Regions from separate parts of the Aquabacter sp. DMC10 genome, predicted to be linked through region 2. Evidence: riboswitches for the same ligand, from Rfam matches in the RefSeq annotation. Region 2 holds a riboswitch; the other holds the start of a gene.

Region 1 (7,483 bases), on a different contig from region 2:
TGCACGACCGCCGTCGGTCGCGCCACGCATCCCTCAGGCACACCCACTCCTGTGCAATAAACGACGGCATTTCCTGGCGTCGCCGGCAGCAAAGCCGAACCGGCCAGCCCGATCGCAAGAAGGCTCTTTTTCCAGAGGGACATGGTTCTTGCCTTTCGCGTTTTCGGGGCTGCGCCCCACACACGATGTGTGGCGGTAGACCTGCCCCCCCTTCATCACAACGGCGATTATTGGCCAAAATTTGCGCTTGAGCCCTCGCTTCGCCCGTTAGCCAGGAACTATAGTGGCGTTTGAAGTCAACCCCTCTGAGTCCCGCGCGGGGCGGACGTAAGTGGATGGAAATGACGCACAAAGACGAGCCGACGCTCCGGCGGGCGGCATACCGATTCGCAGAGATGAAGCGGCGAACGGACGAGCGGATTCCGGTCCTGACCGGTCATCCGCGCTTTCACGAGGCCATGGAGATTGCCACACGTGGCATTCTGGAAATGTATCATGGAAACCGGTTGCTCAACCGGCTCATGAACGACCGTGGCCGGGTCATCTTCGGACTGCTCTGCTATTATCTGGCATGCAGCCCGGATGAAAATGGTGTCGGACTCACCGTCACGCGCATTGCCGACCTGTGCGAAGAGACCAATCTGTGCAGCCGCGGCCGGGCAAAGGCCTTGATAACGCTCATGCGCTGGGCGGGCTATGTGGACGCCATGGCGCCCGATTCGACCGGGAACCGGCGCCAGCGCCCCCTGGCGCCCACCGCACGGATGACCAACGAATATATTCGCCGCTGGCAGACCATGCTCTCGGCCGTCGCCTGCTTCGATCCCATCGCGAACGAGGCGCTCGCGCGACTGAACGAGCCGGGCTTCCTTTCTGCCCTGGTGCGCAACCAGGGCGTGCGCTATCGCGCGGGATACCGGCTGCTGGAGCACTCGCCGCAGATGCAGGTTCTGGCGGAACGGGATGCCGGCGTCCTGATCGCCATCTGCCTGTACAATTCCGGCGGCGAGGGCGACACCTATCCCCCGAGCCAGCCGGTGCCCGTGCCTGTTGCGGCGCTTGCCCGGCAGTTCGACGTATCGCGCGCCCACGTGCTGAAGATGTTGCGGGAAGCGGAGGATGCGGGGCTGATCCGACGTCTGCCAAGCACACAGGGGGCCGTGGAGTTGCTCCCCCCGATCCTGCGGGGCGTGGAATATTTCATGGCTGCATGCTTCGCGCTCCAGATCGAGTGCGTGGCCGACGCCCTGAAGGCGACAACCGTCGCCCCTGCGCCGCTTGGCAGCGACATCCCGACGCCTTTCGTTCGCGATATGAGCGAAAGCACGAAGCTTCCCCTGGCCACGCCGCGTCCCGGTACCACCTAGACGGGAAGCCCTGGCAGAGAGGAGCACCGCCGCGCTTGACCCACCTGCCGGCGGTGCCTAGGGTCGCTGCGACGGTTCCCGCAAGGGATCAAAAGGGAATGCGGTGAGGCGCCTTGTGCGCCGACTCTGCAGCTGCCCCCGCAACTGTGAGCGGCGAGTTCTTCGTCACGAGCCACTGGGCCACTCGGGGCCTGGGAAGGCGACGAAGGAACATTGACCCGCAAGCCAGGAGACCTGCCGTCAGTCGTGGTCACACGCGAGCACATCGGGCGGGGTGTCCTGGTGGTGGCGAATGGAAGGAATCTGCCTTTCCGCCTCGTTCGCGGTGACGTGCCACATCGTCCCGCCCGAGGCCCTTATGCCTGCCCGTTTCCTGTCCGCCGTCTCCTGGCCCGCGTTGCCGGCCGCGGCTTTTGCCTGCCTTGCCCTTGCTCCCGCAGCCAGCCGGGCGCAGTCCGCCAGTCCCTCCAGCTCCGACATCGACCTGCCGCAGATTGTCATCAGCGCGACGGGGACTGCGACCCCCGCCAGCGCTGTGGCCTCGTCCGTCACCGTCATTACCGCTGACGACATCGCCAAGACGCAGGAGCGATCGGTCCCGGACGTCCTGCAGGCGGTTCCCGGCCTCAATGTGGTCCAGACCGGCGGCCCGGGCGGCACCACGTCCATCTTCATGCGCGGCACCAATTCCAACCAGGTGAAGATCCTGGTGGATGGGGTGGATATGACCGATCCGTCCTCCCCGGACGGCACGTTCAACCTCGGCCAGCTCATGACCAACGACGTCTCACGGATCGAGGTCCTGCGCGGTCCCCAGAGCGGCCTTTATGGCTCGGACGCCATTGGCGGCGTGATTTCCATCACCACCAAGCGCGGCAGTGGACCGGCCAAGATCACCGGCTTCGTGGAAGCGGGTGCGCTCGGCACCTTCAACCAGGCACTCGGGGTGAGCGGCGGCACCGACACGGTAGGCTATGCCTTCAATGTCGGACACTTCGCCTCAACCTCCATCCCGGTGACGCCCCAGGGCCTCGTTCCCCCCGGTTACCCCACCAATTTCAACATTTTCGACAACTGGACCTATTCCGGCCGACTCGATTTCGACCTGTCCGAGACGTTCTCGGTGAACCTCACCGGGCGCTACATCGACAGCCAACTGGCCTATACGCCCGACATCTTCTCCACGGCCACCTACAGCTCCATGCCGGCCATGCAGACGAGCACGTCCTTCTCGCGTGTGTTCGTGGGCAAGGCGGAGGGCGTGTGGACCGCGCTCGACGGCAATCTGGTGAGCCAATTCGGCGTCTCGGCCACCGATCAGTCGCGCCCGACCACCGGGCCGAACGTGACCGAGAACGGCACCTATGACGGCCAGATGCAGACCTATTATCTGCGCTCCACCTGGAGCTTCATGCCCGGCCAGACCCTGCTCGGTGGGATCGAGCGCAAGAATGAGAGCATGACCTCGTCTAGCTATTACAGCTCCGGCGAACTGTCCGCCTCGAACGGGGAGACGGCGGCCTATCTTCAGCTCCAATCCTCTTTCGGCGAACGCTTCTTCCTGGCGCTCAACGGGCGCTTCGACAGCGATGACACCTATGGCGACCACGCCACCTATCGCATCGCGCCCGCCTATCTGATCCCGGAGACGGGCACCAAGCTGAAGGCCACCTATGGCACCGGCTTCAACGCGCCCTCGCTGTACCAGCTCTACGCCCCCGTCTATGGCAATCCCAACCTGAAGCCCGAGGAGAGCACCGGCTGGGATGCGGGCTTCGAGCAGCAGGTGCTGAATGGCAAGGCGTCGTTCGGCGCCACCTACTTCCACAACGACCTGACCAATCTCATCGGCTATGACCCGGTCACCTATGCCTATGTGAACGTGTCCCAAGCGACCACCAAGGGCGTCGAGGCCTTCGTGGCGGTGCAGGTCACGCAGACGCTTTCGCTGCGGGTCGACTACACCTATACGGACGCCGAAGGCTCATTTACGCCCGGCTCCAGCTATTCCGCCGGGGCCTGCGCCCCCGCCACGCTGGACACCTGCAACCTCCTGCGGCGGCCCAACAACAAGGTGTCCGTTGCCGCCAACTGGCAGGCCACGGACAAGCTGAACCTCAATGCGACACTGATCTATGTGTCCAGCTGGTGGGACATTGTGCGACTGTCGTCGGATTATGTGGACCAGCCCGGCTACACCATCCTCAACCTGGCGGCCAATTATGCGGTGAGCCCCAACGCCACCGTCTATGGGCGCATCAACAATCTGTTCAACGAGACCTATGAGGATCCGAATGGCTTCCTGGCTCCGGGCTTCGGCGCCTATGGCGGCGTTCGCTTCACCTTCTGAGTGACCATGACGCGCGTCTCCCGCCGCCCTCTCCTCACCCCCCGCCTCCGGCAGGGAGGGGAGAGGTGCGTGCGGAGGATCACTGCAATGCTCCTGTGCCTCGCCGTCATGCCGGCGATGGCACAGGAGGCGACACGGGCTGCCAGTCCCACGGCAAAGCCGGCCCGCATTGCCTCACTCAATCTGTGCGGCGATGAATTGCTGCTGCGCTTGGCCGATCGCGACCGAATCGCCTCAGTGACCTTCCTGGCCGCTGATCCCGGCAGTTCCAATGTGTCTGACCTCGCCCGTGGCCTCCCCACCAATCGCGGGCTGGCAGAAGAAATCGTTCCGCTGGAACCGGATTTGGTCATCACAGGCGCCTTCACCACCCGCGCCACCTCCGATCTGCTGCGCAGGCTGGGCGTCCCCGTACTCGAACTGCCCATGCCCGCAACCCTGGACGAGGCCTACCAGCAGATCCGGCGCGTGGCAGAGCGCATTGGCGAGACCGAGCGCGGGGAAGAGATGATCGCCCGGGTTGAGGCGGAGATCGCCGCCCTGCCCGCCCCTCACGCGCCGGAACGCTCCGCCATCGTTCTGCGGCCCAACGGCTTTACCGCCGGCAAGGGCTCCCTGGCGGATGATCTCATGTCACGGGCGGGGCTCGACAATCTGGCGGCCCGCCTGCCCGCCGACAAGTTCGGCCAATTGCCGCTCGAAGAGGTGGTGGTGGCGCACCCGGATGTGCTGGTGGTGGACACCGACCCAGCTGCTCCGCCCTCCCTCGCCGAGGGCATCCTCGACCACCCTGCCCTGCGCATGTTCAGCCGGCGCGGCCAAATGGTAGCTGTCCCCGCGCGCCTGTGGGCGTGCGCCGGACCCGAACTGGCCAAGGCCGCCGCCCGCCTGTCTGCAGCGCCCACACCCGGGCCAGGGACGTCCCAGGCCATGGCGCCCACACCCTCGGGGCAGGTCATTCCATGAGGGCCCTCGCACCGGCACCGAAGCCAGCTCCGCGCCGTTCCTTCGGCCTGTCCGCCCAGGCCTGGCTTGTCACCGCACTTTCCGTCCTGATGGCCGGTCTCTTCGCCGTATCGGTGGCGCTGGGCTACGCTCCGCTCGATTGGCCGCGGGCGGTCTCCGATCTTGTCGCCGGGCGAGACAGCATCCCTGCCCTGGTGCTCCTGCAATTGCGTCTGCCCCGGGCGATTCTTGCGGCCACCGTCGGTTTCAGCCTCGGCCTGACGGGAGCGGCCATGCAGGGCCTGATGCGCAATCCCCTCGCCGACCCCGGCGTGGTCGGCGTCTCCGGCGCCGCCGCCTTCGGCGCGGTGGTGGCCTTCTATTTCGGACTGAGCGCCGCCTTCTCCCTGGCGCTGCCCATCGGCGGGCTGATCGGCGCCGCCATCGCCACGGCGCTTCTGCTGGCTTTGGCCCGGCGCGGCACGGGCACCGCGACGCTGGTGCTCGCGGGCGTCGCCATCAACAGCCTGACCGGCGCCTTGACCGCTCTGGCGCTCAACCTCGCGCCCAGCCCCTATGCGGCGCTGGAGGTGGTTTTCTGGCTGATGGGATCGCTGTCAGATCGTTCCCTAGTCCATGTGGCGCTCTCCCTGCCCTTCATGGTCGCCGGCTGGGCGCTGGTGCTCTCCACCCGGCGCGCCATGGATGCCCTGACCCTCGGCGAGGACACGGCGACCAGCCTCGGCTTTTCCATGCCGCGCGTCCGCCTCCTGGTGGTGGGGGGAACCGCGGCGGCGGTGGGCGCGGCGGTGGCTGTGTCCGGGGCCATCGGCTTCGTGGGGCTGGTGGTGCCCCACCTCATGCGGCCCCTGGTGCGCCAGCGCCCCGGCCGGCTCCTGCTGGTGAGCGGGCTGGCCGGTGCGGCGCTGACGCTGGGCGCCGACATTGCTGTGCGCCTCATCCCCACCCGCCCCGAGCTGAAGCTGGGGGTGGTCACCGCCCTCATCGGCGCCCCCTTCTTCTTCGCCATGCTGCGGCACCTTAAGGTGGAGGGGGAATGATGCTGGCAGCCCAAGGCATCCGCGTGAGGCGGAACGGAATTGCGGTCCTGGAGGACGTAGCCCTGGCCTTGTCACCTGGCGAGCTTCTGGGGCTCATCGGCCCCAACGGGGCGGGCAAGACCACTCTCCTTCGCGCCTTATGCGGGCTGGAGGAAGTGGAAGCCGGGACGGTGACCTTCGACGGCCGCCCCCTCGCCACGCTCGGCCGCGCGGGCCTCGGCCGAACCGTATCCTACCTGGCACAGGGGGGGCGCATCCATTGGCCCATGCGGGTGGAGGACTTGGTGGCCCTCGGCCGGCTGCCGCACACCCCCTCCCCCGAGGCGGACGCCGCCGCCGTGGAGCGCGCCCTGTGGGCGGCGGATGTGCTCGCCTTGCGCCACCGCATCACCGGTTCACTGTCGGGCGGCGAGCGCGCGCGCGTCCTGCTGGCGCGCGCCTTGGCGGTGGAGGCTCCCGTCCTGCTGGCCGACGAGCCGGTGGCGGCGCTCGACCCCTATCACCAGCTTCAGGTCATGGAAGTGATGCGGGCCACAGCCAGGCGGGGCGCGGCAGTGGTGCTGGTGCTGCACGACCTCACGCTCGCCGCCCGGTTTTGCGACCGCTTGGCCTTGATGCAGGGCGGGCGCCTCCTGGCGGTGGGGACCCCGGAGGATGTGCTCTCGGCCACGCGCGTTGAAACCGCCTTTGCCGTCACGCTCCAGACCGGCACGCGGGACGGGGAGAGGTTCGTCCTGCCCTGGCGCCGCAAGGAGACCGGAGAGGGCGCCACGGTCAGATGATCTCGATCTCCGGGAACGGGAAGATCAGGTGCCCCCCGTCCGCCAGGAACTGGGCTTCGCGCTGGACGATGCCGTCCTTGAAGTGCCAGGGCAGGACGAGGAAATAGTCCGGCTTCATGGCCCGCGCCTCCTCCTCGGAGACGATGGGGATGTTGGTGCCGGGCGTGAAAGCGCCGAACTTGTCGGGATTGACCTCCGCGACCACCGGCAACTCCTTTTCCGTGATGCCGCAGAATTGCAGCACCACATTCCCCTTGGTGGAGGCGCCATAGCCGAACACTTTCTTGCCATCGGCGGCCAGCGCGCGCAGCAGGCGCACCAGATCCTCCCGGTGGCGATAGACGCGTTCCTCGAAGTCGCGGAACGGACGGGGCGTGCCGAGGCCCATGCGCTCTTCCTGTGACAGCAGCCAGTCGAGCACGGCGCGCGTGCCCTCACGGGGATCGTTCTGCCGCACGGCGGTCACGGCGAAGCTGCCGCCATTGACCGCATTCATCTTCACGTCGATGGCCCGCATGCCGGCGGCGGCCAGGATCGCCTGCACCACCCCGAAGGAATAATATTCCAGATGCTCGTGGCAGACCGTGTCGTAGGAGGTCAGACGCAGCATCGAGGGCATGTAGCTCTGCTCGAAATGCCAGATGCCGCCCGGCGCCAACACGCTCTCCACCTCGCGGGCGAAGGCGATGGGGTCCTCCAGGTCATAGAACATGGCAATAGAGGTGACGATCTTGGCGGGCGCCGCGCCCGCCGCGGCGAAGGCGCGCGCGCTGAAGAAGTCCGGCACCAGCTGGATGTCGTCGGGATAATAGGCGGCGAACTTGGCGCCGGTGGGATCGATGCCGATGCGCTTGAGACCCGGGACGGTGTAGGCCTTCAGGGAAGTGGCATCGTTGGCGCCGATGTCGAGCACCGTGTCGCCGGGGGCAAGGGCGGCGAAGCGCTCCAGCCAGCGGATCTTCTGGGTGAGATGGCGGA
Region 2 (7,483 bases):
CGGCGCCTTCAGCGAGGGGGCGAAGACGCCCATGGCCTCAAGCCCCGCGCCGCGCAATTCCCTGATCAGCGCGTCCACCGGCCCGGTATCGGCGGCGGTGACATAGGAGCGGTAGAAGGCGACGAGCGCCACGCGCGGCCCCCAGACGGGCTCCGGCACAACCCCTTGGTCGGGATCATAAAAGCCCTGATCCGGCAGCTCGGTAGCGCCGTCCACCGGCCCGGCGGGAAGGCCCGCCGCCTCGGCCAGCACCGCCAGCGCCTTCTGCGCCGCCACGGCCCCGCCCGCGTCGCAAAGTCGGGACAGATGACGCAGCAAGGGCACCGGCACCGTGGAAAGGGCATCAAGCCGCCCGTCGGGACGCCCATCCGCGGGCAGGACGGCGAGGGCCAGCCCCCGCTCCCGCGCCAGGCGGTTCACGCTGGCGAGACCATAGGCCCAATAGGGCTCCCCGCCGATGAGCCGCACCAATATGCCCCGCGCGCCGGCCAGGGTGCGCTCCACATAGGTGTCCACGGAGATGGGATGGCGCAAAGCGACGAGGTTCGCGAGGCGCAGCGTCGGCAGGCTTCCGGCCGCCCGCTTCCATCCCGCCGCGAAGGCGCCGAGATCACTGTCGGAAAAGGAGAGGACCACGAGATCGGCCGGGCTCTGGCCGATATCCTGCGGAATGTCGGCTTCCTCCAGCCCATGGCGCTCGCGGAAGACGACGTGCAACGATCAGGCCTCCACCGGCGTCCCGCCGAGCACGCGCGCGAAGGCGGCGGGGTCCACATGGTCGTGTTCGGCGATGCAGACCAGGCGGGAGACCCGCGCCTCGCCCCCCCACGGCCGGTCATATTGCCACCGCACCCGCTCGCCTACCGCCTGGACCAGGAGGCGCATGGGCTTGCCGGCCACCGCCACATAGCCCTTCACCCGCAGCACCTGCTGCTCGCGGGCCAGCCGCCGCACGGCCTCCGCGAGGCCTTCCGGCGCCTCGATTTCCGCCAGGGTGATGACGGCCGATTCGAAGTCCTCATGATCGTGCTCGTCCTCGCCGTCATGGTGGCTGGGGCGCGCTTCGAGGTCGTTCTCGGCCTGGGCATCGAGGCCCAGAATGATGCGGGGATCAACGGCCCCATCCGTCACGGGAATGAGCGGCAGCGGACGCGGCAGCTCGCGCTCGATCACCGCACGGGCGGCGGCGAGGCCCTCTTCGCCAGCCAGGTCCGCCTTGGTGAGGAGGACGAGATCGGCGCAGGCCAGTTGGTCCTCGAACACCTCGGACAGAGGCGTCTCATGGTCGATGCTGCCGTCCGCTTCCCGTTGTGCTGCAACGGCTTCCTCGTCCGGCGCGAAGCGGCCGGCGGCCACAGCCTCGGCATCCGCGAGGGCGATCACGCCATCCACCGTGATGCGGGAGCGGATGGGCGGCCACTCGAAAGCCTTCAGGAGGGGCTTGGGCAAGGCGAGGCCCGAGGTCTCGATCAGGATATGGTCCGGCCGGCGCGGCAGGGCCATCAGGCGCTCGATGGTGGGCACGAAGTCATCGGCCACCGTGCAGCAGATGCAGCCATTGGCGAGCTCGATGATATTCTCCGCCGGACAGGCCTCGTCGGCGCAGGATTTCAGGATCTCCCCATCCACCCCCACCGTGCCGAACTCATTGACCAGAATGGCGAAACGGCGACCGTTCGCATTGGCCATGAGGTGCCGGATCAGCGTCGTCTTGCCCGATCCCAGGAAGCCCGTGATGACCGTCACGGGGATCTTGGCAAGGTCGGAGGCAGCACGGTCAGTCATGACTCATCAATCCTAAAGAGGCGGCACGCGGGCGATGGAGCGCTTGCGGATGATCTCGGCGCGCTCCCGCCACGGCACCAGGCCGTCGGCGGTGCGGCCATAGGCGGCGGCGGCGTCCAGCAGCACGGGCGCGTCCAATTCCCCCATGTCGCCATACACATAGGTCCAGCGCCCAGGAGAGGAGAAGGCCACCGCCGCGCCCCTCGGGCAGGCGGACAGGCACTCAACCGGCACCACCTGGACACCGTCCGGGCACGGTTCGCGCAGCAAGGCCTCATGCAGGCGGCGGCCGGCGCAGGGCTGCCCCTCCACCTGAACCTCGCCGGCGCGGCAGGTGATGCAGACGTTCAACGTGACAGACATGCCTGTTCCAGCAATGGGTTAGGCGGCCCGGCGGCGATCGCGCCGGGCCGGCGATCTCACGCCGCCGCGTGGTGCAGGCGGGCGGTGAAGAGGCGGCCCGAGGTCAGGGCGTGGAGCTGTTTGGCGGCGAAGAGGACCGCGAGGTCCACCAGCGGCTCCACCAGGATCACCAGCATGTAGGCGCCGCCGAACTGGGCGATCTCCACCAGATTCTGCGCCGCAAGGCCGCCGCCATAGATGGACCAGAAGGCCACCCACGCCACCACGCCAGCCTGATAAGTGGTCGAAAGCGCAAGGGCTTGGCCGTATTTCAGCTCCACATAGGGGGTCGCCGGGGCGATGACGCGACGGGCCAGAGCGGAGAGGCCGAAGAGCGGCACCAGCAGGGTGGTGACGTTCATGCCGTACTGCGGCAGGTCGAAGGGGGCGAAGAAGAGGCCCTGGATGAGCAGGCCGAAGGCAAGGCCCAAGGCGGCGGGGGCGGCGCCGAAGAGCAGGAACAGCGTGGAGCCGAGGATGAGGTGAACTTCCGAAACTCCCACCGGATAATGGGGGAACACCTCGAAAAAGCAGAAAACCAGTGCCGTGGTCAGCACGGTGCGGCCGACGAGCGGCAGGACGCCGGCTTCCCGCGCGGTGTCGGCGGCAAGCTTCAGGGCATAGCCGCCGGCAGCGGCGCCGGTGGCATAGCTGAGGACGATCTTGGCGCCGTCGACGACGCCGGGCTCCATGTGCATGTGGGTCTCCTAGAAGTCGGGATGTCGGGGTTCAACGGGCCGGAAAAGACGACAGGACAGCGTCGCGCGCGCCGGGACAACGCCGGGCATCAACATTATAAGTCATTGGTAAATAAGAGTAATTACAGGCCGCAGCCTGTCGGTGACGGATCTGGAACACCATGCGCCTCGCCCTCCGCGGTCGCCGGCGGGGAAGAAGGCAAGGCTCCAGGCATGCGGGATTGCGCGCCGTGACGTCCGCCCTCCAGGACACCCCGCCCGGATCAAGTTGGGATGGCTGGTCTCCTGGCTCGCGGGTCTCGGCTTCCTCGATCCTTCCCGGCCGTCACTTGCCAGTGGATATGTTCGAGGTCGCTCGCCGCTTACAGTTGCGGGGGCAGCTGTGGAATGGGTGGACGCGCCACCGCACCACATTCCCAATTAGCCGAAACACTTGTTTTCACAAGACATTCGGCACCATCATGACAGAGCTTACACGAGGTCGTGAGCGCCCGCAACATTCCTCCTGTCCCCCAAGGGCCGGTCGTGCCATAGACGGGCAAAGCCCTCCCTCCGAGAAAGGCCGCCCATGAGCGAGACGTCCGACGCCGATGCCCGCCACAGCCAGAAGATGGCCCGGATCAAGGCTTCGCGCGACAAGATCATGGCCGGAAAAACCGGTGAGAAAGGCCTCCTCATCGTTCACACCGGGCCGGGCAAGGGAAAGTCGACCGCCGCCTTCGGAATGGTGCTGCGGGCGGTGGCACACGGCATGCCGTGTGCGGTGGTCCAGTTCATCAAGGGGGCCTGGGATACCGGCGAGCGGCGGCTCCTGACCACCCGCTTTGCCGACCTCTGCCAGTTCCACGCCATGGGCGAGGGCTTCACCTGGGAGACGCAGGACCGCCAGCGCGACATCGCCGCCGCCGCCGCCGCGTGGGAGAAGGGCAAGGAGCTGATCCGCGACCCGGACATTCGCCTGGTGGTGCTGGACGAGATCAACATCGCCCTGCGCTATGACTATCTGGACCTGGCCGAGGTGCTGGCCTTCCTCAAGGCCGAGAAGCCGCCTTTGACCCATGTGGTCCTCACCGGCCGCAATGCCAAGCCGGAGCTGATCGAGGCGGCGGATCTCGTCACCGAGATGACGCTGATCAAGCACCCCTTCCGCTCGGGCATCAAGGCCCAGGCGGGCATCGATTTCTAAATAGCGGGATCAAGGCCATGGCGCGCGCCCTCATGGTGCAGGGAGCCGGCTCCAATGTGGGCAAGTCGCTGCTGGTGGCGGGCCTGTGCCGGGCGGCGCGGCGGCGGGGGCTGAAGGTCGCCCCGTTCAAGCCGCAGAACATGTCCAACAATGCCGCCGTCACCGTGGATGGCGGCGAGATCGGCCGGGCCCAGGCGCTCCAGGCGCTGGCGGCGGGCCTTTTGCCGGTGGTGGACATGAACCCGGTGCTGCTGAAGCCCGAGACCGATGTGGGCGCCCAGGTGATCGTCCAGGGCCGGCGCCTCGCCACCGTGAAGGCGCGGGCCTATGGGGCGCTGAAGCCGCAATTGCTGGCCTCGGTCCTGGAGAGCTTCCACCGTCTCAGGGCGGACCATGACCTGGTCATCGTGGAAGGCGCGGGCAGCCCGGCGGAGGTGAACCTGCGCAAGGGCGACATCGCCAATATGGGCTTTGCGGAAGCGGCCGGCGTGCCGGTGGTGCTGGTGGGCGACATCGACCGGGGCGGCGTCATCGCGCAGATGGTGGGCACCAAGGCGGTGCTGGACCCGGCCGATGCCGCGCGCATTTCCGGCTTTCTCATCAACAAGTTCCGGGGCGACCCGAGCCTCTTCGACGACGGCTATGCCTTCATCGCCGAGCGCACCGGCTGGCGTGGCTTCGGGGTGGTGCCCTTCTTTCCGGGTGCATCCGACCTGCCGGCGGAGGATGCCCTGGACCTTGCCCGCAAGGCGGGCGGGGGGCCGGTCAAGATCGTCTGCCTGGCCTTGTCCCGCATCGCCAATTTCGATGATCTCGATCCGCTCCAGCAGGAGGCGGGGGTGGCGGTGGAGATGATCCTGCCCGGCCGTCCCCTTCCGGGGGATGCGGACCTCGTCATCGTGCCCGGCTCCAAGTCCACGCGGGGGGACCTTGCCTTCCTGGGGGCGCAGGGCTGGGACATCGATCTACTCGCCCATGCCCGGCGCGGCGGGCGGGTGCTGGGCATTTGCGGCGGCTACCAGATGCTCGGCCGCACCATCGCCGACCCCGACGGCCTGGAAGGGCCGCCCGGCACCTCGCCGGGCCTCGGCCTTTTGGAGGTGGACACGGTGATGACCGGCGACAAGCGCCTCACCCGGGTGAGCGCCCGCCATCTGGCGAGCGGCCTGCCCATCGCGGGCTATGAGATCCACATGGGCCGCACCCAGGGCCCCGATTGCGCCCGCCCCTTTGCCGACCTCGACGGCACGCCGGATGGCGCCATCTCGGCCGACGGGCGGATCACCGGCACCTATCTGCACGGCATGTTCACGGACGATGCCTTCCGCGCCGCCTTCCTGAAGGGGCTGGGCGCCGCGCCCTCCGGCCTTGCCTATGGCGCGCGGGTGGACACCACCCTTGATGCGCTGGCCGCACACCTGGAGGCGCATGTGGATGTGGAGGGGCTTCTGGCCCTGGCGCGGTAAGCGAACGCCTCAGGCCGCCGCGACGCCGGTCTGCGGCGGGGTGGGCGCGGGCGGGCGTCCATCCACAAGGGGGGCGGGCCGGCCGAACAGATAGCCCTGGACCTCGGTGCAGCCCTCGGCGCGCAGAACGTCAAGCTGCGCCAGCGTCTCCACCCCTTCCACCAGAACCCGCATGTGGAGGGCGCGGCCGAGCGTCAGCACCGCCCGCAGGATGGCCAGCCCGTCCGTGCTGCCGGCGATGTCGCGCAGGAACAGGCGGTCCAGCTTGATGCGATGGAACGGAAAGGCCCGCAGCGTATCGAGCGAGGAATAGCCGGTACCGAAATCGTCCATGGCCACCGTCACGCCCAGCGCGCGGATGGCGGTGAGCACGTCCAGACACCTCTGCCGGTCGGAGATGAGCATGGTCTCGGTGACTTCCAGCTCCAGGCGATCGGGCGCAAGGCCGGTCTCCTCCAGCACGCGGGCCAGGAGGGCGGGCAGGTCGCCCTGCAGGATCTGCAGCGCGGACACGTTGACCGCCACGCTGGCCGCGGTCGGCCAAGCCGCCGCATGGCGGCAGGCGGTGCGCAGCACCCATTCCCCGATTGGGATGATGAGGCCGCTTTCCTCCGCCACGGGGATGAAATCGGCCGGGGAGATGAAGCCGCGCAAGGGATGGCGCCAGCGCAGCAGCGCCTCATAGCCCAGCACCCCAGCAGGTCCACCCGCCACTTCGGTCGGGGGACCGGCGGCGGCTGGCCGGTCGAGAGCCACCTGCACCTGGTAATGCAGCTCGAATTGGTCTTGCCGGAGGGCGCGGCGCAGCTCGTGCACCAGATCCCGCCGGGCCCGGGCCGCCTCGTCCATGCCCGGCTCATACCAGCTCACCCCCCGGCCGGGGCGCCCCTTGGCGCGCAGAAGCGCCAGGTCCGCATTGCCCAGCAGTTGAGCCGCATCGTCCCCATCCCGCGGGAACAGGGCGACGCCGAAGCTCGCCTGGGGCATCACCTCCAGCCCTCCCACCCGGACGGGCGCCTCGATGCCCCGCTGAAGGCGCCGGATGAAATCCTCCACCTGCTTGCGCTCGAAGAACAGCTTGGTGGCCACGAACTCGTCGCTGCCCATGCGCGCCAGGAACTCCCCCGTGCCGAGCATGGCCTGCATGCGCCGCGCGGCTTCGCGCAACAGGGCATCGCCGCCCTGGTGGCCGTGAACCCCGTTCACCGCCTTCAGCCGGTCGAAGTCGAAGGTCACCACGGCGAGACTCGCGCCCCGCCCCCGGGCGCGGGCAAGGTCCTTCTCCAGGTGGACGGCGAGGCTGTTGCGGTTCGGCAGGTCGGTGAGCCCGTCCACCAGTGCCAGCCGCCGCAGCGCCTCCAGCGCCTGGGAATTGGCATCGGAATCGATCATGGCGCTGACCCCGCCGGTCGCGGCGATCAGCAGCACACCGAAAGTCAGCACGACCGCCAGCTGGCCGGTGTCCGTCTGGCCGCTCTCCACGTCGCCGAACGGCACCAAGGTCAGCCCCGACATGCCGGTGAAGTGCAGCGAGACGATGCACAGGACGAAGGCGCCAAGGGCAAGGCGCGGCCGCCCGCCCACCTCAAGGGCAAGGCAGGCCAGCGCAAAGACGATGGCAAGCCCCACGGACGCGATCACATAGGGCCGGTTCCAGATGAGCAGGCCCTGCACCTCATAGGCGGTCATGCCCACATAATGCATGCCCGCAATGCCCGCCCCGAGCGTCACCCCGGCCAGGAACCAGGCCAGCACATGGCGCCCCTGGTGGCGCCCGCCGAGGCGCTCGGGCAAAAGGTGGAAGGCCACCGCCGTGCTGCCGATGACGAGGAACAGAGAGAGCAGGGTGTGGAAGGGATCGTAGGCCGCGGGCACGTCGTTGCGATAGGCCAGCATGGCGACGAAATGGGTGCACCAGACCGCGCAGCCCGCCGAGACGGCGGCGA

Evidence for each region. A riboswitch is a leader RNA that binds a small molecule or an ion and turns the genes downstream of it on or off. The one in region 2 is predicted to bind cobalamin.
Region 1: another riboswitch for cobalamin. It lies ahead of ACT54L_RS21850 (TonB-dependent receptor plug domain-containing protein); the one in region 2 lies ahead of ACT54L_RS07010 (energy-coupling factor ABC transporter permease).

The regions. Positions count from the first base shown of each region.
Region 1 covers NZ_JBQUYX010000009.1:149,337-156,819, forward strand. The annotation lists gene ACT54L_RS21845 (hypothetical protein) at 336-1,367, shown strand; cobalamin riboswitch at 1,423-1,623, shown strand; gene ACT54L_RS21850 (TonB-dependent receptor plug domain-containing protein) at 1,726-3,717, shown strand; gene ACT54L_RS21855 (ABC transporter substrate-binding protein) at 3,787-4,683, shown strand; gene ACT54L_RS21860 (FecCD family ABC transporter permease) at 4,773-5,723, shown strand; gene ACT54L_RS21865 (ABC transporter ATP-binding protein) at 5,720-6,505, shown strand; gene ACT54L_RS21870 (class I SAM-dependent methyltransferase) at 6,498-7,483, opposite strand, start outside.
Region 2 covers NZ_JBQUYX010000002.1:489,311-496,793, forward strand. The annotation lists gene cobN (cobaltochelatase subunit CobN) at 1-717, opposite strand, end outside; gene cobW (cobalamin biosynthesis protein CobW) at 721-1,785, opposite strand; gene ACT54L_RS07005 (DUF1636 family protein) at 1,798-2,148, opposite strand; gene ACT54L_RS07010 (energy-coupling factor ABC transporter permease) at 2,205-2,885, opposite strand; cobalamin riboswitch at 3,144-3,361, opposite strand; gene cobO (cob(I)yrinic acid a,c-diamide adenosyltransferase) at 3,454-4,071, shown strand; gene ACT54L_RS07020 (cobyric acid synthase) at 4,089-5,537, shown strand; gene ACT54L_RS07025 (putative bifunctional diguanylate cyclase/phosphodiesterase) at 5,547-7,483, opposite strand, start outside.